Accumulibacter sp.: one gene and its partner. Each later gene encodes a partner of the first gene's protein in a complex. Links are inferred from orthologs where the notes say so. Each region holds a gene or a part of one and is shown on either strand. Other genes may lie near its edges. The genes, in order: V5B60_RS16235 and accD.

Evidence for each region.
Region 2: the proteins of V5B60_RS16235 (region 1) and accD are in contact, whole or in part, in a solved structure (PDB 8UXZ), measured with the Escherichia coli proteins. The link is inferred for Accumulibacter sp. from one-to-one orthologs.

What each region holds. Positions count from the first base shown.
Region 1 is NZ_JAZKUG010000001.1:3,703,370-3,718,668, forward strand. Bases 6,940-9,791 are described here. They hold V5B60_RS16235 (acetyl-CoA carboxylase carboxyltransferase subunit alpha), read left to right. Parts: upstream 6,940-7,807; coding sequence 7,808-8,776; downstream 8,777-9,791. Other genes in these bases: V5B60_RS16230 (SulP family inorganic anion transporter), read left to right, coding at 6,940-7,657; tilS (tRNA lysidine(34) synthetase TilS), read left to right, coding at 8,805-9,791. Also shown: V5B60_RS16205 (DNA-3-methyladenine glycosylase family protein), read left to right, coding at 1-358; ppc (phosphoenolpyruvate carboxylase), read right to left, coding at 437-3,193; V5B60_RS16215 (CHRD domain-containing protein), read left to right, coding at 3,431-3,682; V5B60_RS16220 (OmpA family protein), read right to left, coding at 3,741-4,982; V5B60_RS16225 (hypothetical protein), read right to left, coding at 4,979-5,161; more of V5B60_RS16230, read left to right, coding at 5,453-6,939; more of tilS, read left to right, coding at 9,792-10,232; V5B60_RS16245 (potassium transporter Kup), read left to right, coding at 10,491-12,389; scpB (methylmalonyl-CoA decarboxylase), read left to right, coding at 12,423-13,202; V5B60_RS16255 (response regulator transcription factor), read right to left, coding at 13,263-13,862; V5B60_RS16260 (sensor histidine kinase), read right to left, coding at 13,859-15,299. UniProt on the Escherichia coli protein: Component of the acetyl coenzyme A carboxylase (ACC) complex. First, biotin carboxylase catalyzes the carboxylation of biotin on its carrier protein (BCCP) and then the CO(2) group is transferred by the carboxyltransferase to acetyl-CoA to form malonyl-CoA.
Region 2 is NZ_JAZKUG010000001.1:468,938-478,638, reverse strand. Bases 1-2,949 are described here. They hold accD (acetyl-CoA carboxylase, carboxyltransferase subunit beta), read right to left. Parts: upstream 1,942-2,949; coding sequence 1,060-1,941; downstream 1-1,059. Other genes in these bases: trpB (tryptophan synthase subunit beta), read right to left, coding at 2,765-2,949; trpA (tryptophan synthase subunit alpha), read right to left, coding at 1,941-2,762; folC (bifunctional tetrahydrofolate synthase/dihydrofolate synthase), read right to left, coding at 1-1,058. Also shown: more of trpB, read right to left, coding at 2,950-3,970; V5B60_RS02145 (phosphoribosylanthranilate isomerase), read right to left, coding at 4,121-4,768; tRNA pseudouridine(38-40) synthase TruA, read right to left, coding at 4,765-5,583; V5B60_RS02135 (hypothetical protein), read right to left, coding at 5,587-6,183; V5B60_RS02130 (FimV/HubP family polar landmark protein), read right to left, coding at 6,264-9,260; asd (aspartate-semialdehyde dehydrogenase), read right to left, coding at 9,471-9,701.

The DNA of each region.
Region 1 (15,299 bases):
CCTCTCGGCGCGCAAGGTCGAGTACGCGGTCGATCTCGCCGGACATTTCGCCAGCGGGCAGATCGACGTCGAACGCTGGTCGCGGCTGGACGACGACGAACTGGTGGCGGAACTGACCAGGGTCCGCGGCATCGGCGTGTGGACCGCCGAGATGTTCCTGATCTTCAACCAGTTGCGACCGGATGTCCTGCCGCTCGACGATCTCGGGCTGCAGCGCGCGGTGGCGATTCACTACCACGCCGGCGAAAGGCCAGCGCGGCGGGTGCTCGCCGAGCACGGCGAGCGCTGGCGTCCCTGGCGTTCGGTTGCCACCTGGTATCTCTGGCGCAGCCTCGACCCGCTGCCGGTTGAGTACTGAGGCGTTGCCGGCAGACGGCCGGCGGCCGCGGCGCCAGCTTTCCTGTCCCGCCTGCAGGCAGCCAGCGCAGACGGTGCTTCAGCCGCTGTTGCGCAGCCCGGCGGCGATGCCGTTGATCGTCAGGTGCAGCGCCCGTTTGACGTGTTCGTCTTCGTTGCCGGCGCGCAGGCGCTTGATCAGCTCGATCTGCAGGTGGTTCAGCGGATCGAGGTAGGGGAAGCGGTGGCGGATCGAGCGGGCGAGCAACGGATTGTCGGCGAGCAGCCGGGTCTGGCCGCTGATCGCCAGCAGCCCCTCGACCGTCGCGTGCCATTCGGCCTGCAGGCGGGGGAAGATCGCCGCGCGCAGCGCCGGGTCGCTGACCAGTTCGGCATAGCGCCTGGCGATCGCGAGGTCACTCTTCGCAAGCACCATGTCCATGTTCGAAAGCAGGGTGCGGAAGAAGGGCCACTCGCGGTACATCCGCTGCAGCAGCGGCAGGCCATCCGGGTGCGCCGCGAGGAAGTCGCGCAGCGCGCTGCCGAAGCCATACCAGCCGGGCAGCATCAGGCGGCATTGCGCCCAGCTGAAGACCCAGGGGATCGCCCGCAGATCCTCGATGGCGGTCGTCTTGCGGCGCGAGGCAGGGCGGCTGCCGAGATTCAGGTGAGCGATCTCGGAGATCACCGTCGATTCCCAGAAGTAGCGCTCAAAGCCGGCGGTCTCGTAGACCAGGGAGCGATAGGCGCGATGTGCCGATTGCGACAGTTCGTCCATCGCCTCGAGGTAGTGCGGGTGCGGTGCGGCAGCGGGCGGGGCGAGCAGGGTGGCTTCGAGAACGGCGGCGGCGACGATCTCGAGGTTGCGCCGGCCCAGTTCGGGGTTCGAGTACTTGCTGGCGATCACCTCGCCCTGTTCGGTGACCCGCAGCCGGCCCTGCACGGCGCCGCCGGGCTGCGCGAGGATGGCCTGGTAGCTCGGGCCGCCGCCCCGGCCGACCGAGCCACCGCGGCCGTGGAAGAGGCGCAGCTTGACGCCATGCCGCGCGAATACCTCGACGAGCGCAATCTCCGCCTTGTACAGCTCCCAGCCCGAAGTCAGGAAGCCCCCATCCTTGTTGCTGTCGGAGTAGCCGAGCATGATCTCGTGCAGGTCGCCGCGGCTGTGCAGGAGCTCGCGGTAGGCGGGCAGTGACAGCAGCTCATCCATGATCCGCGGGCAGTTGCGCAGATCGGGAATGGTCTCGAACAAGGGAACGATGTTCACTGCCAGGCTCCGCGCCGACGGCCGCAGCAGACCGCATTCCTTCAGCAGCAGCGCTACTTCCAGCAGGTCGGAGACGCCGTCGGTCTTGGCAATGATGTAGTTCTCGATCGCCTGCGCACCGTAGGCCCGCTGTGCCGCGGCAGCCGTGCGGAAGATCTCGAGTTCATCGCGCGTCTCCTCGCCGTACGTCAGATGCTGCGAGGAGAGCGGGCGCGCCGAGCCGATCTCCGCCAGCAGCAGGCCGACACGCCCGGTTTCGTCACGCTGGCGGTAGGCGGTGCCGGGCATCGCCGTTTCCAGAAGCTCGCCGACGACGCGCTCGTGCACCTCCGAGTTCTGCCGCAGGTCAAGCGACGCCAGGTGAAAGCCGAACACCCGTGCCGCCCGCCGCAGGTCTCGCAGGCGGCCGCGTGCCAGCAGCGCCGAGCCATTGGCAACCAGTGAGCGGTGGAGGATGTCGAGCTCGTCGGCGTATTCTCCGGCGTCGGCATAGGGCGCCGCTTCGCCGACCGCATGCCGTTCCGGTTCGATGCCGTCGAGACGGCGCGCGGTCGCCGCCAGGCGCGCGTACACGCCGGTCAGCGCGCGTCGGTACGGCTCATCGCTGCGCGCGGCGGAAGCATCGGGTGAGCGCGCAGCGAGTGCCTGCAGCGCTTCGGAGACGCTGACCAAGCCGTCAGCGAGCGACAGCTCGGCGCCGAGGGCGTGCACCTCGTCGAGATGGAAGCGCAGCGCGCGCGCCGATTGCAGGCGCAGCGCCTCGCGCGTCACCGTTGCCGTGACGTAGGGATTGCCGTCGCGGTCACCGCCGATCCAGCTTCCAAGGCGCAGGAAGGCCGGCAGTTCGGCGTTGCGCAGTCCCGCGTGGGCAGTCGCCAGATGATCCTCGAGCCAGCCGTAAAGGCGCGGCAACTCGCGCAGGAACGTGTAGTCGTAGTAGGACAGTCCGTTGATCACTTCGTCGAGCACCAGCAAGCGGGTGTTGCGCAGCATGCGCGTCTGCCACAGGCCGAGAACCGCGCGCCGCAGTGCCTCGTCGAGTGCGTCGTGTTCGTCCGGGGTGAGTTGGCCTCGGTCGCGCCGCAGCAGCAACTCGGCGATCTCGCGCTGGGCGTTGAGGGTGCTCTTGCGCTGCACCTCGGTCGGGTGTGCGGTGAGCACCGGCACGATCGACGCCTCTTCGAAGAAGCCCCGCAGGCAGGTCGCATCGATTCCTGCTTCTGCCGCACGCTGCAGCGCGTGCGCCAGGCTGCCCTCGTGCGCTGGCGATCGGGCGACGAGATGGGCGCGTGAGCGGCGGATGTGATGCTGGTCCTCGGCGATGTTCGCCAGGTGCGAGAAGTAGCTGAACGCGCGGATGATCGTCTGCGTCTGCTGTCGCGACAGATTGTCGAGAATGGCTGTCAGCTCCTGGCGCGCGTTGCTGTCATCGTCGCGATGGAAGCGGATGGCACTGACGCGGATGCGCTCGACCAGATCGAAGCTCGCCTCGCCCTCCTGCGCGCGCAGCGTATCGCCGAGGATGCGGCCAAGGCAGCGGATATCCTCGCGCAGCGGCAGGTCCTTGTCCGTGATGAGGTCTTCAGCCATCTTCTGCTCCTGTTGGTGGTTGGCGAGCCGGCTACGGCGGCGACTGCAGCAACTCCCAGTGAGCGCGGGGAACGCTGCGGGCGACGCCGCCGGTGCACGACCGTGTTGCATCGTCACCGGTCGCCGCCGGTGACCCAGGGCACGACTTTACGGCACGCGGCAACCGCTGTGAACAGCCGCAGCGGCGAGTGGCGCGGCAGGCAACGCGCGCCAGTGGCTGCGCCGACGGCGCACGCCATGGCGGGCTACCGTAAGGATACTGCCGCGTTCTTCAACAACTTCGGCGGCGGGACCCTTGCCGGTGCGCGCACGGCGCTTCTTGCCGGGCTCGATGCCGGCACCGCCTACTTCAACATCCACACCAGCGCCTTTCCCGGGGGCGAGATCCGCGCGTTCCCCGAGCGGGTTCCGGAACCCGCATCGCTGCTTCTGGGCGCCCTCGGGATCGGCGCACTGCTGCTGAGTCGGCGCGGACGTCGTCGCCTCTGAGCGCCGGCTCCTTGCAGCCTCTGCCCCGGACCGGCCGCAACAGGCGCAGGCGGCGGCATCAGCAATCGCGTACGCGGAACTCGACCCGTCGATCGAGGGCGTCACCGGCATCGTCGGTTCCCGTTCCGACGAGGTTGTCGCGGGAACCGACGCCGCTCGCCAGCGTGCGTTTGCCGAGCTGCGGCTCGGCGCCGGCGAGACGGTCCTTGATCGCCTGCGCCCGCTGAACCGACAGCCGCTGGTTGGTCGGCTCGTCGCTGCTGCGACTGGTGTGGCCGACGATCTCGAGGCAGGCCCTGTTCTCCACGGTGCGTCGTGCGATCTGATTGAGCCAGAGGGGGTAGGGGCCGCTGATCTGGCCTTCGGTGATGAACTGGGCCGACCCAGGGCGAAAGAGGAACTTGAGAGCGAGCTGCCGATTGGCGAGACCATAGTCCACCAGACGGGCAAAGGCCTGGGTCGCCTCGTCGCGCCGTTTCAGTTTCCAGGCTGACAGATAGGCGCCGTTGTGCGCGCGCAGTTGGTCACCGCCGGCGGTGTCGAGCGCACGTCGATAGAGCTCGAGCGCTTCCTGGTAGCGGCGGCGATTGTAGGCGTTGCCGGCATCGTTGAGCAGCGCCGCAGCCATGATCCGCGCGGTATAGACCGGATTGATCGGGTCGCCTGCCTGGCTGCCCTGACAGGTCCTGATGTAGGCATCGATCGCCGGGTCACGGGTCCATGCGGGGCTGTCGGCGTCGAAGGGCAGGGGCGTCGTCTGCACCCCGTCCGGCCGCGCGCGGGCCACGCTCTTGCCGATGACCCGGCCAGTCTTCAGGTCGGCGAGCGCAAGGCAGACGCGGAAGGCGTCGCGCTCCCCGCCCGGCTGGCCGCTGCGGTCGTTGATCGGCGTCAACGTGCCGACAAGCACCAGAGGTTGGCCGGCAAGGTTGCTGGCATTGAAGGTCTGCACTGCCAGTTGTGGGTGATCACGGCGCACGAGGTCGACGATCTTCTGCTCCATCGAGCGGGTGGCGGCCGACTGGCTGCCGGTCACTCCGTCGACCGGCGGGTCGATCAGCAGCACCTGCCGCGGACCACTGGCTGGTGGCAGTTGCGTGGTGCGCAACAAGTCGCTGGCCGCCTTGGAAATGGCTTCATCAAAGCCGACCGGCGTCGCTGCCGTGGGTGTCCGTGCCGGCTGCCCGACCTCGTGTTGCCCTGGGGTCTGGCAGGCGATCAATGCCACGCAGGCAAGGGCGAGCAACAGCCGGAAACCGGGCCGCTGCCACCCGCCAGGAATGAGGTCGGGTGGGTTCATCGTCGGCGCTCCTTCTGCTTCACTGCAGCCAGGTGATGCCGGCCGAAATCCTGCGCTCCCATCAGACGCGGCAGCCCAGGCGCCACGAAATGACTGGCGACGGCGCCAGCCGTCTCGCGGTCTTCGGCTGCTTCGCCGAGAAAGATGCCTGCCACCTGCCGCTTCCCTCGAATCATCATGTTCAGCTCATCTTACCGTAGCCCGCGAGCGCCGGTCTGGTCCCTTGCCGCAAACGGGCAGCACACTCTCGACCCAATGCCGGCGCACGAAACATGTGCAGATGGCCTGAATGATGCGCTCTTCGTGCGCCATATTGGGCAATGGAAGCTCGAGACGTGTTAGGATGACCCATTCCTGAGTGGTTTTCTCGGGAATCATCAGTCTTTGCGCGGCAAAGACAGGGAGACTGCGACAGGCTTTTCTGCAACATGCGGCTTGCTGGACGGGGAGGTGGGGCCATGGAACTGGCGATGACGGCCAAGAATGACAAACTGATCGGCGATTTCTGGGGAGGGCTGGCGGCGATGCTGGTCGCGCTGCCTTCGGCGATTGCTTTCGGTGTCACCATCTATGCTTCGATCGGCCCGGCTTATGCCGGTTTGGGTGCCCTGGCCGGGATTCTCGGCGCGACGGCCCTCGGCCTCGTCGCACCGGCCCTCGGCGGTACCAACCGCCTGATCACGGCCCCCTGTGCACCGGCAGCCGCCGTGCTCTCGGCGTTCGCCATTGAACTGGTGCGCCAGGACGTCGATCCCGTGTTCATCGTCCTCATGCTCACCGCGCTCGGACTGGTGGCGGGAGTGATCCAGCTCCTCCTCGGCTTCATGGGGATCGGCAGCCTGATCAAGTACATCCCCTTTCCCGTCGTCAGCGGCTACCTGACCGGTGTCGGCCTGATCATCATCGGCAGCCAGATCCCGAAGTTCCTGGGTGTCTTCGGCAATGTTCCGCTGTGGCGAACGCTGATCTCGCCAGACAGCTGGCAATGGCAGAGCGCCCTGATCGGCGGCGTCACGGCCGTGGTCATGGTCGGCGCGCCTTGGTTGACCCGCGCCGTGCCGGCAGCGATCCTCGGCCTGCTGGCCGGCATCGCGACCTACTTCGGGCTGGCACACTTCGTCGATGAGTCGCTGCTCGTCCTCGAGGGCAACAAGTTCATCATCGGCTCGCTTGGCGGCTCGGCCTCGAGCATGCTCGAGGCGATCACCGGTCGCTGGCGCGACATCGGCGAACTCAAGCTGAGCCAGATCGGCAACCTGATGGGCACCGCGTTGACGCTCGCGGTCCTGTTGTCGATCGATACGCTGAAGACGGCGGTCGTGCTCGATGCGCTGACGCGCAGCCGACATGATTCCAACCGTGAACTCGTGGCGCAGGGAGCCGCGAACGTCGTCTCGGCCTGCGCCGGCGGCATGCCGGGAGCGGGCCAGATGGGCGCGACGCTGGTCAACCTGGCGAGCGGCGGGCAGACGCGCGTCTCGGGAATCGTCGAGGGTGTACTGGCGCTGGTGGCCTTCCTTGCGCTCGGAGCGTTCATCGCCTGGATCCCGGTGGCGGCGCTGGCCGGCATCCTGCTGGTCGTCGGCGTGCGCATGATCGACCACCACAGCCTGCACCTGCTGCAGTCGCCGTGGACGATCCTCGATTTCGTCGTCATCGTCGTCGTCGTCATCGTCGCCCTGGCCTACAGCCTGATCGCCGCCTCGGCGGTCGGCATCGCGCTGGCGATGTTCCTCTTCATCCGCGAACAACTCGGCAGCACGATCATCCGCAACAAGGTCGAGGGCGGCAACCGCTTTTCGAAGCGCGTGCGTCTCGGGCACGAGATGGATCTGCTCGAGCGGCGTGGCGAGCAGACGATCATGCTCGAACTGCAGGGCAGCCTGTTCTTCGGCACCAAGGACCAGTTGTTCAGTGCGCTCGAACCGGAACTCGGCAAACGCCAGTACGTACTGCTCGACATGCGTCGCGTGCAGTCGGTCGACGTCACAGCCGTGCATCTGCTGAGCCAGATTCGCGACTCGCTGAGCGAACGCGGCGCCTTCCTCATCTTCAGCAGCCTGACGCACACCTTGCCGAACGGACGCAACATCGCCGAGCTGTTCGCGCAGATGGATCTCACCAATGACAGCCCGCAGGTCAAGGTCTTCCGGGAAATGGACGACGCTGTCGAGTGGATCGAGGACCAGGTGCTTGGCGAAAGCCCGCAGCGCAGCGCCGAACTGCCGCCGCTGGAAGTCTGGGAGATGGAAATCTTCAAGGACGTCAAGGAGGACGCGCTCGTCGACCTGGTCGAGCGTCTCGAACGGCGGGTGGTGCCGCGCGACGAGAGACTGTTTTCGACCGGCGACGCCGCCGACCAGCTCTTCCTCATCCGCAAGGGCGCCGTGCGCATCTCGGTACCTGTCCCGGGAACCAGCCTCAGCCGTCATCGACTGACCTACGGCCGGGGCGATTTCGTCGGCGGCATGTCGTTCATCACGCACGCTGCGCGCTTCAGCACCGATGCCACCGCTACCGAGGACAGCGAGGTCTACGTGCTTCGCCGCGAGGATTTCGAGTTGCTGCGCGAACAGCACCGGCGACTCGCCTTCCAGCTCATCGAGGGGGTGGCGCGCGTGCTCGCCTTCCGCCTCGGCTATGCCGACAGGGAACTCCTGGCAATGCAGGAGTGATCGGCCTGGCCGCCGGGATGCCGTCACGCGCGACGGCGTCCACGTCGCTCGCGGTGTGCATCCGGGGTCGGGGCGGCGGCGAGGCTGCCGCTTTTCGGGTTACAATCGCAGCCCTCACAACCCACCTGCACGCCGCTCCGGCCGGGCCCGATGAAAACCAGCTTTCTCGACTTTGAACAACCGGTTGCCGACCTGGAGAGCAAGATCGAAGCGCTGCGCTCCGCACAGGAGAAGTCGGCGGTCGACATTTCCGAAGAGATCGACGGACTCGAAGAGAAGAGCCGGCTGCTCACCCGTGACATCTATTCCCGCCTGACGTCGTGGCAGGTGTGCCAGGTTGCGCGGCATGCGCAACGGCCGTACACGCTGGACTACCTCAACCTGATCTTCACCGACTTCGCGGAACTGCACGGCGACCGCGCCTTTGCCGACGATCGTGCGATCGTCGGCGGGCTGGCGCGGCTCGACGGCGAATCGGTGATGGTCATCGGCCACCAGAAGGGCCGGGACACCAAGGAGAAACTGTTCCGCAACTTTGGCATGCCGCGGCCGGAAGGCTACCGCAAGGCGTTGCGCCTGATGCGCCTGGCCGAAAAGTTCGGCATTCCGGTGCTGACCTTCATCGACACGCCCGGCGCCTATCCCGGCATCGATGCCGAAGAGCGTGGCCAGTCGGAGGCGATCGGGCGCAACCTGTACGTGATGGCCGAACTGCAGGTGCCGATCGTCGTCACGGTGATTGGCGAAGGCGGTTCGGGCGGTGCGCTGGCGATCGGTGTCGGCGACGTCCTGCAGATGCTGCAGTATGCGACCTACTCGGTGATCTCGCCGGAGGGTTGCGCGTCGATTCTCTGGAAGAGCGCCGAGAAGGCCAGCGAGGCTGCCGAGATCATGGGCATCACGGCGCAGCGCCTGCAGTCGCTCGGGCTGGTTGACCGCATCGTCCCCGAACCCATCGGCGGCGCGCACCGTGACCACGCCGCGATGGCGGAGAATCTGCGGCAGGCGCTGCGCGCCTCGTTGCAGCAACTCAGGAAGGTCCCCTTGGCAGACCTCCTGCAGCAACGCCTTGACCGTATCCTGTCGTACGGGGCGGTCAGGGAACTGCAGCCCGGCTGAGCCGGAGTACGGCTGGGATCCGGCGAGGTTGCCGAGCGGTCGCGCCACGCGCGGAGCGGATCCGTCCGGAGGGAGGGACGCCACGGTCGAACCCACCCTGGCAGCGATTGTCGGGCGTTTCATCGCACCGCGGCTGGCGCGCGGCCGCCGCGTCTGCGTCGCGCTTTCCGGTGGTCTCGACTCGGTCGTCCTGTTGCACGCCCTGAGCCGGCTGCGCGCCGCAGGGCTGGACTGTGAACTTTCGGCGCTGCATGTCCATCACGGCCTGAGTCCGCATGCGGACGCCTGGGTAGACTTCTGCCACGAGTTCTGCCGGCGGCTCGACGTGGGGCTGGCGATCGGGCGCGTGCAGGTGCCCCTGGGCAGCGGCGAGGGGATCGAAGGGGCGGCGCGGCGGCAGCGACAGGCCGTCTTCGCGCGCTGCCAGGCGGACTGGCTGGCGCTCGCCCAGCATCGCGACGACCAGGCGGAGACCGTCCTCTTCCGGCTCCTGCGCGGCGCCGGCGTGCGCGGCGCTGCCGGCATGCCCGACGAGAGAAGCCAGGCTGCCGGTCCACGGCTGATCCGGCCGCTGCTCGGCCTGTCGCGGGCGACGATCGCCGCTTACGCGAGCGAACAGGCGCTGTCCTGGGTCGAGGACGAGAGCAACGCCGACCTTCGTCTGCGCCGCAACCACCTGCGGCACGAGGTCCTGCCGTGCATCGCGCAGCAGTTTCCAGCTGCCGCACAGGCGCTGGCGCGCGCCGCCGGCCACTTCGCCGAGGCAGCGCAACTGCTCGACGAACTCGCCGCGATCGACCGCTTGCTGGTCGTCGGCGCGCATGGCCGGATCGATCTGCGGCGCTTCAATCTCTTGAGCACGGCGCGAGCGCGCAATCTACTGCGGCATGAACTGCATGGCGCAGGCATGCGGGCGCCGGAGACGCGCTGGCTCGACGAGGCGCTACGGCAACTCGCGAGCGCCGACACGGCCGCGGCCACCTGCATCGCCACCGTCGACGGCGCGCTCCACGTCTATCGCGACGAGATCCACGTCGTTCGCCAGCGGCCACCGATCCCCACCCTACCGCTGGCATGGCGCGGCGAGGCGCAACTTTCCTGGGGCGCCGACCGGCTCAACTTCGCTGCAGCGACTGGCGGCGGCATCAGCCGCCGGTTGCTTGCCGGGGATGTGGTCTGCCTGCGGACGAGGAGCGGTGGCGAGGCATTGCAGCCTGACCCGCGGCGGCCGCGCCGCCCCCTGCGCAAGCTCTTCCAGGAGGCCGGGGTGCCGCCCTGGGAACGCGACCGCCTGCCGTTGCTGTGCTGTGGCGAACGCGTCGCCTGGGTGGCAGGCCTCGGCGTCGATGCGGCGTTCGCCTGTGCCCCCGGGGAGGCCGGCATCGTGATCGCCCTGCAGAGCGGCGCACGGCAGCGAATCGAGCAGGGTCTGGAGTCGCCGGCCGGAACTGCATGAGGTGGGTCGAGCGAGCCGTGGCCGGGGCCGTGGGCGCAGGCGGCGCATCGCGCGCCAACCCGAGAGAAAGCATTGCTGGCCCATTGCGGGCGCAGTACAATCGCGCCGCGTGGTGCGATGCACAAATCGGCCCCAAGAGGCGGGGATACTGCGGCTCTTGCGACTGGCTTAGGTCACCGGCGGCGTCGACCGGACACTCCGGGGATGCGAGCGCGGCTCGTGTTCTTCTTCTTTTTCTCCTTTTTCTTCGGAGAGCACATGACTGCGGCGACGGCGCACGGCGAGCAGACTGGACTGGCGACGACGGCACTGGCGGCGATGGGTGTCGTCTTCGGCGACATCGGAACCAGTCCGCTGTATACGATGAAGGAGGTGTTTGGCGGCCACCATCCGCTGGCGGTCACCGAAGCCAATGTCCTCGGGATCCTCTCGCTGGTCTTCTGGGCGTTGACGATCACCGTGTCGCTGAAGTACGTCCTGTTCATCATGCGTGCCGACAACAAGGGCGAGGGCGGCATCATGGCTCTGACCGCGCTGGCACTGCGCACGGCGAACGCCGCTCCGGCCGTCCTCTGGCTGGTGACTGCGCTCGGCATCTTCGGCGCGGCGCTGTTCTACGGTGATGCGGTGATCACTCCAGCGATGTCGGTGCTGTCGGCAGTCGAGGGACTGGAAGTCGCGACGCCACTGCTCAAGCCTTACGTGCTGCCGATCGCCACGGCCATCCTGGTCGTGCTGTTCTTTTTTCAGCGACACGGCACGGCGGCAGTGGGGGCGCTGTTCGGTCCGGTGATGATGTTCTGGTTTGCCACGCTGGGCGGACTGGGGTTGTGGAACGTGGTACAGCACCCGGCGGTGCTGGCTGCGATCAACCCCTGGTACGCCATGTCCTTCTGCGTCGAGAATGTCGGCATGGCTTTCCTGGCGCTCGGTTCGGTGGTGCTGGCGATCACCGGCGGCGAGGCGCTGTACGCCGACATGGGGCATTTTGGCCACCGGGCGGTCAAGTGGGCCTGGTTTGGCTTTGTCTTTCCGCTGCTTTACCTCAACTATCTCGGTCAGGGCGCACTGATCCTTGCCGACCCGGAAGCGATCGAGAGCCCCTTCTTCCTGCTGGTTCCGGACGAACTGCTGCTGATCCCGCTGGTGGTTCTGGCGACGATGGCGACCGTGATCGCCTCGCAGGCGGTGATCTCGGGCGCCTTTTCGCTCACCAGCCAGGCGATGCAGCTGGGCTATTGTCCGCGCATCCAGGTGAAGTTCACCTCCGAGCGGGAAAAGGGCCAGATTTACGTGCCGAACATCAACTGGCTGCTCCTGCTGACGGTGATCATCGTCGTCCTCGGTTTCCGCTCCTCGTCCAACCTGGCGGCTGCCTACGGCATCGCCGTCACCCTGACGATGATGATCGATACCATCCTTGCCTTCGTCGTCGTGCGTGCGTTGTGGCAATGGGGCTTGGGCCGTGCCATTCTCTTTCTCGCCTTCTTCGTCGTCGTCGATTTCGCCTTCTTTTCGGCGAATGTGATCAAGATTCTCGATGGTGGCTGGTTCCCGCTTGCGCTGGGCTGCACAGTCTTCGCGCTGCTGTCGACCTGGCGGCTCGGTCGCAAGCTCCTGTACGAAAGACTGCAGAGGGATTCGGTGCCGCTCGAACCCTTCATCGACAGCCTGGCAGCGGGCGGACCGCATCGCGTCGATGGCACCGGCGTTTTCATGACCGCCGAGCCCAACGGGGTACCGCGGGCTCTGCTGCACAACCTCTACCACAACAGGGTCCTGCACGAGCGGGTCGTGCTGCTCAACGTGGTGACCGAGGACGTGCCGCACGTCGAAGACGAGAACATCCGCATCGAGTCGCTGCCGGCTGGTTTCTACCGGGTATTCGTTCGTTATGGCTTCAAGGACGATCCCGATGTGCCACGGGTGCTCGAACGATGCAGCACGATGGGACTGCCGTTCGAGATGATGGAGACCTCGTTCTTCCTGGGGCGCGAGACGGTCGTCACCATGCCGATTTCCGGGCGTGCGCGGATGGCATACTGGCGGCAGATCCTGTTCACCTGGATGTTCCGCAATGCCGACACGGCGACCGCCTTCTTCAAGATCCCGCCAAACCGGGTCGTCGAGCTTGGCGCCCAGGTGGAGTTGTCGTAGTCCTGGCCTGCTCGGCGGGCGATGGGGGATTCTGTGGCACTGATCATTACGGAAACGCGGGATGCGGTCGGCACGATCGTGATGAACCACGCAGCGCGCCGCAACGCGCTGAGCGAGGCGCTGATCGGCGAGATCACGACGGCACTCGGCGCTTTTCGTGAGCAGGCGATGCGCGCCATCGTGCTGCGCGCTCCCGCCGGCAGCAAGGTCTGGTCGGCCGGGCACGATGTCAGCGAGTTGCCGGCCGGCGGCCGCGATCCCCTCGGCTGGAGCGACCCCCTGCGGGTTCTCATCCGGGCGATCCAGGAATACCCGGCGCCGGTGCTGGCCCTCATCGAGGGCGGCGTCTGGGGCGGAGCGTGCGAGGTGGCGATGGCCTGCGACCTCATCGTGGCGACGCCTGAGGCCACCTTCGCCATCACGCCGGCGAAGCTCGGCGTTCCGTACAACCTCGGGGGGCTGCTGACCGTCTTGAACATGATCCCGCTGCCGGTGGCGAAGGAGATGCTGTTCACCGCGCAGCCGATCCCGGTGGCGCAGGCGCTGAACCTCGGTGTGGTGAACTACGTGCGGCCGACGGAGGAGATCGAAGCCTTCGTCTACCGGCTGGCGGAACAGATCGTCGCCAATTCGCCCCTCAGCATTGCCGTCATGAAAGAGGAGCTTCGCCTCCTCTCGAGCGCGCGTTCGGTCACTCCGGAGCTCTTCGAAAGGATTCAGGGGTTGCGGCGAGAGGTCTACGACAGCCACGATTACCAGGAGGGGCTGGCCGCCTTCGCCGAGAAACGCAAGCCACGTTTCCTCGGCCGCTGAAGTCCCTGCCATCGGATCGCCGCACGCGCCGCGTTGCGGCGCTGGCGCGGGCGCTCGTCCTCAGCGCTTGCCGGCGAGCAGTTGCGCCAGTTCGACGGCGGTGCGCACGCCCATCTTGTCGAAGAGATTGGCGCGGTGCACCTCGACGGTGCGCATGCTGATCTGCAGTTCGTCGGCGATCAGCTTGTTCAGCTTGCCGGCGAGAACCAGTTCCATGACCTCGCGCTCGCGCGTCGTCAGGCTGCTCAGGCGCGCACTGAGCGAGTCGGCGTCGGCGGCGGCGAGACGCTGGTTCGCATCGAGTTTCAGCGCCTCGACGACCCGGTCGACCAGTTCGTTGTCGTTGAACGGCTTTTCGACGAAGTCGAAGGCGCCCTTCTTCAGCGCCGCGACCGCCATCGGCACGTCACCGTGGCCGGTCAGGAAGATCACCGGCATGCGGCAGCCACGCTCGCAGAGAACGTCGAACAGTTCGGGTCCGCTCATGCCGCCCATGCGGATGTCGAGCAGGATGCAGCCGGTGCATGAGGGCAGCCACTCGGCGAGGAAGTCCTCGGCTGACGGATAACTCCGGCAGGCGACGCCGCAGGACTCGAGCAGCCAGGCGAGCGAGTCGCGGATCGCGTCGTCGTCGTCGATCAGGTGGGCACAGGGCGTCATTGACGGTGGATCGGCAGGGTGATGACGAAGACCGAACCGCCTTCCGGGTTGGCTTCGACCCACAGGCGGCCGTGGTGGAACTCGATGATCGAGCGGCAGATGTTGAGGCCCATTCCCATGCCGTCGGCCTTGGTCGAGAAGAGCGGCGTGAAGAGTTTCTCGAGCGCTTCCGGTGGGATGCCGGGGCCACGGTCGATGACGCGGATTTCCATCTGCGCGTCGACCTGCCCGAGCCTCACCGTCAGCCGTCGGCGCTCGGCCGGCAAGCCGGCCATCGCCTCGATGCCGTTGCGCATGAGGTTGAGCAGCACCTGCTCGAGCATCACCGGGTCGGCCAGCAACTCCGGCCGCATGCCCTGGATTTCGCGCACGATGCGGACGCCGCGATTCCTCGCCGCCGCCTCGATGAAGCCGACGCTGTCGTCGATCACCTCGGCGAGATCGCAGGGCGTGAGCTTCGGCTCGCTCTTGCGGACGAAATCGTGCACGCGGCGGATGATCTGGCCGGCGCGTTGCGCCTGCACCGCCAGCTTGCCGAGCGCTTCCCGGATCTGCAGCGGGTTGAAGTTGCCGGAGTCGAGTTTGTTCAGGCAGCCGGCGTTGTAGCTGGTGATCGCCGCCAGCGGCTGGTTGAGTTCGTGCGCCAGAGTCGAGGCCATCTCGCCCATGGTCACCAGGCGGGCGGTCACCTGCAGCTTCTCCTGCTGCTGGCGGGCGACCTCCTCGGCCTGCTTGCGCGCCGTGACGTCGATGATCGACCCCATCCAGCCAGTCTGCCGGCCGTCGGCATCGATCAGCGGCGCTTCGTAGATGAGCGCATCGAAGCGGCTGCCATCCTTGCGCATCAGTCGGATCTCGAAGCCCTCGTGCGGTGCGTTCCCCTGCAGGATGTGGTTGTGCACCTGCAGGGTCCGCTCCATCTCCTCGGGCGCCCAGTAGGGCATCGGCGGCGCCCTGCCGATCAGCTCCTCGGCACTGAAGCCGACCATGCGCAGGAACGAGGGATTGGCATAGGTGACGCGACCCTCCAGGTCGCGGGCGCGCATGCCGACCATCAGCGAATCCTCCATTGCCTTGCGGAAGGCGTACTCCGTGCGCAGCGCCTGTTCTGCCGAAACGCGCCGTTGGATCAGCCCGCGTACCGCCCACAGGCTCCAGAAGACCGCCGCCGCGAGGATGATCACCAGAGTCGCGATCAGCGTCTGCGCCAGGTTGCCCGGGCTGCGGTACGCGGTCACCTGCAGCGTCACACCGTAGCCCGGCGGGTCGAGGCTGATCGGGTGGGTCAGCGTCGTCGGCGAGGCGTCGATGCGCGACTTGCTCGCCAGCAGGCTGCCGTTGCCGTCGACCGCCCGCACCTGATACCTCTCGGCAAACCACCACGGGATCTGGTGCTTGAGCAGCCCGTTCAGCGAATACACTGCGAGCAGCGCGCCG
Region 2 (9,701 bases), 3.2 Mb from region 1 along the record:
AGCATGCCGACGACGGCGATCGTCTTCGCGGCGAATGGCAGCTCGGCGAGCTTCTCTGCCAGTCCGCTGACCGCCTGCGGGTTGTGCGCGACGTCGAGAACGACGGTCGGCCGCCCGGCGAGCACCTGGAAGCGTCCCGGCAGGGCGAGGTCGACCAGGCCGCGCCGCACCGCCTGCATGTCGACCGGCAGCCGCGGGCGCAGCGACTCGACGACAGCCAGCGCGACCGCCGCGTTGCGCAGCTGGCCAGCGCCGCGCAGAGCCGGCAGCGGGAGGCCCGCACGCCGCAGTCCGCCGCGACCCCAGAAGGTCCATTGCAGCGAATCGCCGAAATGGCCGAAATCGCGACCGAGGACCTGCAACTCGGCGCCGATCGCCTGCGCGTGTGCCAGCAGCGAGCGTGGCGGATCGGGATCGGCACAGAAAGCCGCCCGGCCGGCGCGAAAGATGCCGGCCTTCTCGAAGCCGATGGCCTCGCGGTCGCTGCCCAGCCAGTCGGTATGGTCGAGTGCGATGCTGCAGACGACGGCGCAATCGGGCGTGTAGGCGTTGACCGCATCCAGCCGGCCGCCCAGTCCGACCTCGAGGATCAGCACCTCGACCCGTTGTGTGATGAAGACTTCCATCGCCGCCAGCGTGCCGAACTCGAAGTATGTCAGCGCGATGTTCCCGGCAGCCTGTCGCGCCGCTTCCACGTGGGCGAAGGCCGCACAGATGAGGGCATCGCCTGCCGGTTGTCGGTCGACGCGAATGCGTTCGTTGTAGTTCAGCAGGTGTGGCGAGGTGTAGCAGCCGACGCGATGACCGGCGTGAGCGTAGATCGCTTCGAGATAGGCGCAGGTCGATCCCTTGCCGTTGGTTCCGCCGACGACGATCAGCGGGCACCGCGGGTCCTGCGCCAGCTCCTGGCGTACGCGCTGGACGCGCTCGAGGCCGAGTTCAATCCCCGCCTGGCCACGCGGATGGAGTTGCTCGAGGTGCGCCAGCCAGGGTGCCAGCGCGCGGCAGGCGAGCAGCCGCTCGTCGGCCGGCGCCGGGCTGTACGCGCCGTCGCTCACGTCATCCAGGCAAGTTTGCTGCCGGCCGCTTCTGCAGAAGTGCCAGCAGGGTCGCGACGCGCTCCTTCATTTCCCGCCGATCGACGATCATGTCGATGGCGCCCTTGTCGAGCAGGAACTCCGAGCGTTGAAAGCCATCCGGCAGGGTCTCGCGCACCGTCTGTTCGATCACCCGCGGACCGGCGAAGCCGACCAGCGCGCCGGGTTCGGCAATCACGACATCGCCGAGGAAGGCGAAGGAGGCGGAGACGCCACCCATCGTCGGATCGGCGAGAATCGAGATGAACGGCAGCCTCGCCTGCGCGAGACGCGTCAGGACGGCCGTCGTCTTGGCCATCTGCAGCAGCGAGAACAGTCCCTCCTGCATGCGCGCGCCGCCGGATGCGGTGACACAAATGAATGGTTCGCGGTTCTCGATCGCCACCCGGACGCCGCGGACGAAGCGTTCCCCAAGGACCGAGCCCATCGAGCCGCCCATGAACTCGAACTCGAAAGCGGCGACGACGGCCGGCAGCTTGCGGATCGTGCCGCGCATGACCACCAGCGCGTCGGTTTCACCGGTCGCCGTCGTTGCATCCCGCAGACGGTCGGGATACGGGCGGCTGTCGTGGAAGGAGAGCGCATCGACCGGCAGCACTTCGGCGGCGATCTCCGAGCGTCCTTCGGTGTCGAGCAGCAGGTCGATTCGCGCACGCGCCTCGAGCCGCTTGTGATGACCGCATTTGGGGCAGACATTGCGGTTGTTCGCCAGGTCACTGGCGTAGAGGACGGCGTCGCAGGCCGGGCACTTGCTCCACAGGCCCTCGGGCAGCGGTGACCGGCGGGCAATGCCGGTGTCGTTGCGTTTGATCTTCGGCGGCAGCAGCTTGTTCAGCCAGCCCATCATGTTTCTCCGGTGGCAGGTGCGGCGGCGTCGATCGCTTGACGGATGCCGCTGAGCACGGTCAGTACGTTGTCACAGGCGGTCGCGGCTGGGGATCGCTCGATCTCCTCGATCAGGCGGCTGCCGACGACCACCGCATCGGCGATGCGGGCGACGGCGGCGGCTGTCGCCGCATCACGGATGCCGAAGCCGACACCGACCGGCACGCCGGTGCGCGCCCGGATTTCCGGGATGCGGGCAGCAACCGCAGCGACGTCGAGCGTCGCCGACCCGGTGACGCCCTTCAACGAGACGTAGTAGATGTAACCGCTGGCGAGCGCGCCCACTTGGGCGATGCGCGCATCACTCGAGGTCGGCGCCAGCAGGAAGATCGGATCGATCGCGTGCCGCTGCAGGGCAGCGGCGAAGTCCGCGCTTTCCTCGGGCGGGTAATCGACCACGAGCACGCCGTCCACGCCAGCGGCGGCAGCGGCGGCGGCGAAGGACTCGACGCCCATCGCTTCGATCGGGTTCGCGTAGCCCATGAGAACGATCGGCGTTGCCCGGTCTTCGCCGCGGAAGGTGGCGACCAGTGACAGGACCTGGCGCAGGCTGACGCCCTTGGCCAGTGCCCGTTCCGATGCCCGCTGGATGGTCGGTCCGTCGGCCATCGGGTCGGAGAAGGGGACACCGAGCTCGATGACGTCGGCGCCTGCACGGACCAGCGTCTGCAGCAAGGGGACGGTCAAGCCGGGGTCCGGGTCACCGGCGGTGATGAACGGGATCAGCGCCTTGCGGCCTTCCCCCTGCAGGCGCGCGAAAACTTGCTCGATTCTGCCCATGGTCAGAACCTGATTCCCGACTTGTCGGCAACGGTGTGCATGTCCTTGTCTCCGCGACCAGAAAGATTCACCAGCAGGATGGCATCCCGCGCCAGCGAAGGCGCCAGCCGGCTGGCATAGGCCAGTGCATGGCTCGACTCGAGCGCCGGCATGATGCCCTCGATCCGGCACAGGTCATGAAAGGCCTGCAGCGCTTCCCCGTCGGTGACGCCGACATACTCCGCGCGACCGCTGTCCTTCAGCCAGGCGTGCTCGGGGCCGACGCCCGGGTAGTCGAGACCGGCGGAAATCGAGTGCGTTTCGATGATCTGGCCGTTCTCGTCCTGCAGCAGGTAGGTGCGGTTGCCGTGCAGCACGCCGGGCTGCCCGGCGGTGAGCGAAGCGGCGTGGCGTCCGCTGGCGATGCCCTCGCCCGCTGCTTCGACACCGATCAGGCGAACGCCGGCTGTGGCGAGATAGGGGTGGAAGATCCCCATCGCGTTCGAACCACCGCCGACGCAGGCGATCACGGCATCGGGCTGGCGTCCGCACTGCTCCTGCATCTGGCGGATGCATTCACGACCGATCACCGACTGGAAGTCACGCACCATCATCGGGTACGGGTGTGGGCCGGCGACGGTGCCGATGATGTAGAAGGTGTCGGCGACGCGCGTGACCCAGTCGCGCATCGCTTCATTCAGGGCGTCCTTGAGCGTGCGCGACCCGCTCTCGACCGGTACCACCGTCGCTCCGAGGAGCTTCATGCGATAGACGTTCGCCGCCTGCCGGCGGATGTCCTCTGCCCCCATGTAGACGACACACTCCATGCCGAAGCGCGCGGCAACGGTGGCCGTCGCGACGCCGTGCTGACCGGCGCCGGTTTCGGCGATGACGCGCGGCTTGTGCATGCGCCGGGCGAGCAACGCCTGGCCGATGCAGTTGTTGATCTTGTGTGCGCCGGTGTGGTTGAGGTCCTCGCGCTTGAGGTAGATCTGCGCCCCGCCAAGGCGCTCCGACCAGCGCCTGGCGTGGTACAGCGGGCTTGGCCGACCGACGTAGTGCTGCAGATCGTGTTCGAATTCGGCAAGGAACTGCGGATCGCGCTGCGCGGCAGCATAGGCTTCACGCAGCTCGTCGAGCGCGGCGATCAGCGTCTCGGCGACGAAGACGCCGCCGTACGGGCCGAAGTGGCCAGTGGCGTCGGGCAAATCATGGTCATGGACGGCCATCAACATACTCCTTGCGAGGGATTGCAGCAGGATGCCGGCACGGCATCAGTCGGGAACGGCAGGCTGACCTCGCCTCAAGTATGTCTGGCCAGGTGGTGACGCCAGCGCGTCCGCGTCCTGCCAGCAGAATTCGTGTGCATGCACAACCCCTTACGATGTCCTGCTGCCCGCTCCGCCGGAAGACCCCGCCGCACGCACCGCCGCGACGAAGGCGCGCATCTTGCCGGCATCCTTGATTCCCCTGCTCGCCTCGACCCCCGAGGATACGTCGACCGCGGCAGGTCGCAAGCGGTGCACCGCTTCGCCGACGTTGTCCACATCGAGACCACCGGAGAGGATCAGGGGCTTGCCCAGTGCTGCGGGCACCAGTGACCAGTCGAAGACCTTGCCGCCGCCGCCGTAGCCGTCGACGAAGGCGTCGAGCAGGATGGCCTGAGCCGACGGGAAAGCAGCTGCGTATTGTAACAAATCGAGCCCCGGTCTGACGCGCGCCGCCTTGACGTAGGGGCGGTCGAACTGGCGGCAGTAGGCCTCGTCTTCGTCACCGTGAAACTGCAGCAGGTGAATCGGAACCTGTGCCAGCGTTGCGTGAACCGTCTGCGGATCGGCATTGACGAACAGCCCGACGATGCAGACGAAAGGCGGCGCGTGTCCTGCCAGGCGGGCAGCCGTCGACGGGTCGACGTAGCGCGGACTCGGTGGATAGAAGACCAGCCCCAGCGCATCGGCGCCCGCCTGCACCGCCTGCTGCAGGTCCTGCGTCCGGGTGAGACCGCAGATCTTGATGCGCGGGCTCATGGCGTCGCTGCCGTTGCTGGACAAGTGACCGGCAGAAGCGAGAGGAAGTCGCTGGCGTCGTCGGTGGGCAGGCCCCATCGTGCCGGATAGTTCACGGCGATCAGGTAGAGGCCGGCGGCCGGGAAGGTCGGCGCTGCCAGGCGGCGGTCGCGACTCGCGAGCAACTCGCCGATCCACTGCGGGCGATGCCGGCCCTGGCCGATGGCGACCAAGCTGCCGACCAGGTTGCGCACCATGTGATGCAGGAAGGCGGTGGCGACAAAATCCAGTACGACGAGGTCGCCATGGCGGCGGATGTCCGCACGTTGCATGATCTTGACCGGCGAGATCGCCTGGCACTCGGCTGCGCGAAAGGCAGAAAAGTCCCGTTCGCCGAGCAGCATGGTGGCTGCCTCCTGCATGCGCTGCAGGTCGAGCGGGTGGTGGTGCCAAGCCACCCGCCCGTGCCAGGTTCCGGTTCGGTGCATGCGGTTGAGCAGGACGTAGCGATAGTGCCGGGATGAGGCCGACGACCGGGCGTGAAATTCGGCGGGAACCCGTTGCGCCCAGCGGACGGCGACTGCCGGTGGCAGGAAGGTGTTGGCGCCGCGCACCCAGGAATACATCGAGCGTTCCAGAGTGGTATCGAAATGGACGACCTGCCCCAAGGCGTGGACGCCGGCATCGGTACGTCCGGCACAGACGACGTGCAGCGGGACCCGGGCGAACTCCTGCAGGGCCTCCTGCAAGGCATCCTGGACCGTTCCTCCTCCCGGCTGCTGCTGCCAGCCGCGGAATCCGCTGCCATCGTACTCGACCGCCAGTGCGACCCGCATCTCTCAGGCCACCGCCAGCGCAAGCAGCGACAGCAGGCTGATCAGCAGCAGCGCCAGGAGCAGGTGGTCGAATGGTGAGAGGCCGCGATCGCTGAGTTCGAACACCTGCGGCTCGCCGCTGGCGGGTACGGCGAGCAGGGCGCGCCAGTCGCGCGGCCGCGGCAGGCGGTCCTGCATGTCGAGGGTCAGGAGCAGACGGACGAGAGCGCGATCGACATCGAGTCCGCAGCGGCGCAGCGGCGTCAGCAGGCGGTAGAAGCCGCTCAACATCTCGCGTGGCGGCAGGCGTTGCCTGAGCACGACGACCGCCATCAGCAGCAACAGCAGTCGCCCGGCATGGGTGCCGGCGTCGCGCAGCCCCTCCCGGCTGGGCGCGAGCGGGACGTTCCAGGCCGCATCGCCGGCTGTGCCCCAAGCCACGACGACGAGCAGCGACACGAGCAGCCAGCGGGCACGCGAGACGAGTTGCAGCCAGCCGCGCAAAGCCACCGTCCCGAAAACGGGAAGCACGATCAGGGCAGCCAGCAGCAGCTTCCCTGCAAGCAGCTGGATGGCAGCGACCCCGACGAACCAAGCGGCGAGAAGTATGCTCGGATGCATGTTCCTGCTCGACCTCCTGTCTCTGGTCGCCGCGCGTGGGCTACCGGTGTACGGTCAAGCGGGGTGGACTGTCTTCTCCTCTAGTCGCGCAGCGCCGCGAGGAGCGCCAGGGCTGTTTGCCTCTGTCCCGAATCACCTTCGTTGACGACTTCCTGCAGCAGTTCGCGTGCTCCTTCGGCGTCGCCCATTTCCTGATAAGCCCGGGCGAGGTCGAGTTTCGTTGCCACTTCCTCACTGGAGCTGATCTCGCCCTGCTCGGCCAGCGCCGTGGCCTCGCCGAAGCTCGGATTGACCTCGGTATCGGTCTGGTCGGCAGCGAAGTCCGGATTGACCACCGTCTCGGCCTGATCTGCGCCGAAAGAGAAGTCGAGCGCGCCCATCATGGACGGCGTGGCGCCTGCGGTGAGGGTCTCCGCCTGTCCGAGATCGAGCGAAATCGAGGACATGTCGAAGGCTGGATTCTGCATCGCCTCGCCGAGCACCGTCGACTCGGTGAGGCGGACGTCGAATTCCAACGCTTCCGCGCTTTCTGCAACGCCTTCGGGCCCTTCGTCCAGCGGCCCCTGGGGTTGCGTCGCGACCTTCCACGCGGGTTCGTCCGCAGCCGGCTCGCTGAGGTCGAACTCGAACTCGTGGCTCGCCCCGGACGCGCGTTCGCCTGCCGGTAGTTCCGGCGCGACCAGCATCGTGACCTCGAGCGCACTCGCATCGTCGATCAGCCGCGCAGCATCGCCGTGCTCGCCGGACGGGATGGCGTCCTTCGGCAGCGACGTCTCGAGGTCGAAATCGAGCGTCTGTTCGTGCTGTGGGGCAGCGAAGGCGAGCGTCGTCTCGAGCGCGACTTCCCCGGCATCGCTCGGTGTCATCAGACCGCCGCCGTCCCCGCCGAGGTCGAAGTCGAGTTCCTCGAGACTGGCAGACGATGCCTGCGCCACCACCTGATCGTCACGGGTGGGTGTTGCCGCCGCAGCGATCGCTGCCCCGCCGACCGCCGCCACGATTCCCGCCAGCTCCCCTGGTCTGGTGAGTGTGTCCTCGAGTTCTTCCGGTGGCATCGCTGCGCTTGCGACGACGGTGGTGGCGGGCATGGCGGCGGGCGGCATGCCGGCTGCCTCGGCCGCCGCAACCGGTTGGCCGAACAGTGGATTCTCCGGAGCCAGCTGCCGCCCCATGCTGGCAGCCTTCTCCCACTCCGGTCCAACGCCGCCGGTTGCCGCAGAGAGTTCCTGCGCCAAGGAGAGGAAGGGTTTGGCGTCGGCCCGTGCCAGGTAGATCTCCAGCAGCTTGAGATGGATGGCGTGGCGTCCGGGCTCCTTCTGCTTGGCTTCGAGCAGGATCTCCTCGGCCTGGGCGTCGCGCCCGTAAGCCATATAGACGTCGGCCTCGGCGACAGGGTCGACCTCGTCCGTGTCGATGCTCCCGGGTCCAGCCTGGCTGAAATCGGTCTGCCCGATCGAGTGCGAGGTGTCGACAGTCTGCCCGCCGGTGTTGCGGAATATCGACTTGTCGGCCACGCTCTCGCCGAATGGCGTCAAGCTGCCGGACGCAGCCAGTTCCGTTTCGGCGGCACCTTCGCGACGGCGTTTGTAGAACCAGTATCCGGCGAGCAGTGCCGCGATGCCGCCACCGCCGGCGAGGGTCACCGGATTGCCCAGAAGATCGGCGAGGAAGCCCGGTTCTTCCGCCGCTGGCGGCGGTGGGGCAGGTTTCGCGGCCGGCGGTTGCGGTGTCTTGGCTGCCTCCACAACCGGCGTTGGCGGCGGCGGTGGCGCGTCGACCCGCGGTGGCTGTGCCGGCACGGCGGGATCGGCCGGCTTCGCCTCGGCCGGTGGGCCTGCGGGCGCTGCTGCCGGTGCTGGTGCCGCTACGCCAGGGGCGGGCGTCGGGGGGGGCGTCGGGATTGCTGCGGGGGCGGCTGCCGTCACCGGGCTTGCTGGAGGCTGTGCGCCGGTTGGTGCCGGCGCCGGTTTGCCGGCAGACTGACGCTCGAGATCCGCCAGCGTCTGGCTCTTCATCTCGAGCAGTCGCTGCAGTTCGGCTACATTCCGCTCGAGCGTTGCCAAGCGTTCATTGGCGTCCCGGAGTGCCTTCTCCTTGGCGATCAGATCTTCGTCGCCGCGCTTCTGTGCTGACAGTGGTTTGGCATCCGCGGATTCGGTCTTCGAGACCTTGAGCTGATCCCGCGGCTCGACGGGTCCCGCCGCCTTGTCCTCGACCCGGGTACTGACCCGGCCGGCAGCCTGCTGCCTTGGACCTTCTTCCCGCGCCGGCGCTTCGGCAGCCGCGGCGCCGAGCCTCTTGCGATAGGTTCCCCAGTCGGCCGACTGGGCGACGATGACATTCTGCGCCTCGCCCTTCGGGATCGCCTCGAGCGCTGCCCGATCAGGCACCGAGAGCACCTTGCCGGCCTTCAGGCGGTTGATGTTGCCTTGGTCGAAGGCATCCGGGTTGGCCCGGAACAGCCCGAGCAGCATCTGGTCGAGCGACACGCCTTCCGGCTTCAGTTCGCGCGCGATCTGGCTCAGGGTCTCGCCACGCTTGACCTCGTGGGTCGCCCCGCCGTCGTTTGCCGGTAGCCGCTGTTCGCTGGCACGCGGCCGTACCGCTCGCGGCGCGCGCTCTTCGCTGGGCCGACTCTCGGCGGGCGGGCTGACCGCTGCGAGCGGTCGTGCAACGCTCGGCGCCGGTGCCGTGCGGGCGGCGAACTCCGGCGGATCGAGGAGGAACGTGTACTCGCGCAGAAGGCGGCCCGTCGGCCAGTTGAGTTCGACGAGGACATCGACGAAGGGTTCGTTGATCGGCCGGGCCGACGTCAGCCGGATGACGGCCTGGCCGTTCGGGCGCTTGTCGACATTCACGGAGAGACCGGAGAGAGTCGAGCTGTACTCCACTCCGGCCTGCTTGAACGCCTCCGGTGAGGCGATCTGCGCCTTCAGGCCAGCCAGTTCCTCGCGGCTGGCAAAGACCTCCAGCTCGGCGCGCAGGGGTTGCCCGAGTCCCGAGAAGACGGTCAGCTTGCCCAGTCCGGCCGCATGGCCGGGGAGCGGGAAAACGGCGAGCGCCAGCGAAGAGGCCACGGCGCAGACGGAAGTCCGCAGTCTGAGCTTTCGTGCTGTGTGAGGTAGTTTTTTGGCCACGGCGCCACCCTGAGCGTCCAGATCGGAATTAGAAAAGTAACATCATGAGGTTAGCCATGCAAGCCAAACATGTTTCTCGCCCTGCGCTGGCTTCGGGCCGGAGACCCGTCTGACCGGCGCGAGGGCGGCGAATGCGGCGCCCCCTGGCGCTCAGTCATCGAGCAGGATGCGCAGCATCCGCCGCAGCGGTTCGGCCGCACCCCAGAGCAACTGGTCGCCAACGGTGAAGGCGGCGAGGTATTCCGGACCCATCGCCAGCTTGTGCAGGCGACCGACGGGTATGGTCAGGGTGCCACTGACAGCGGCCGGCGTCAGCTCGCGCTCCGTCGCCTCGCGCTCGTTGGCCACCACCTTCACCCACGGGTTGCCCTGCGCGACGAT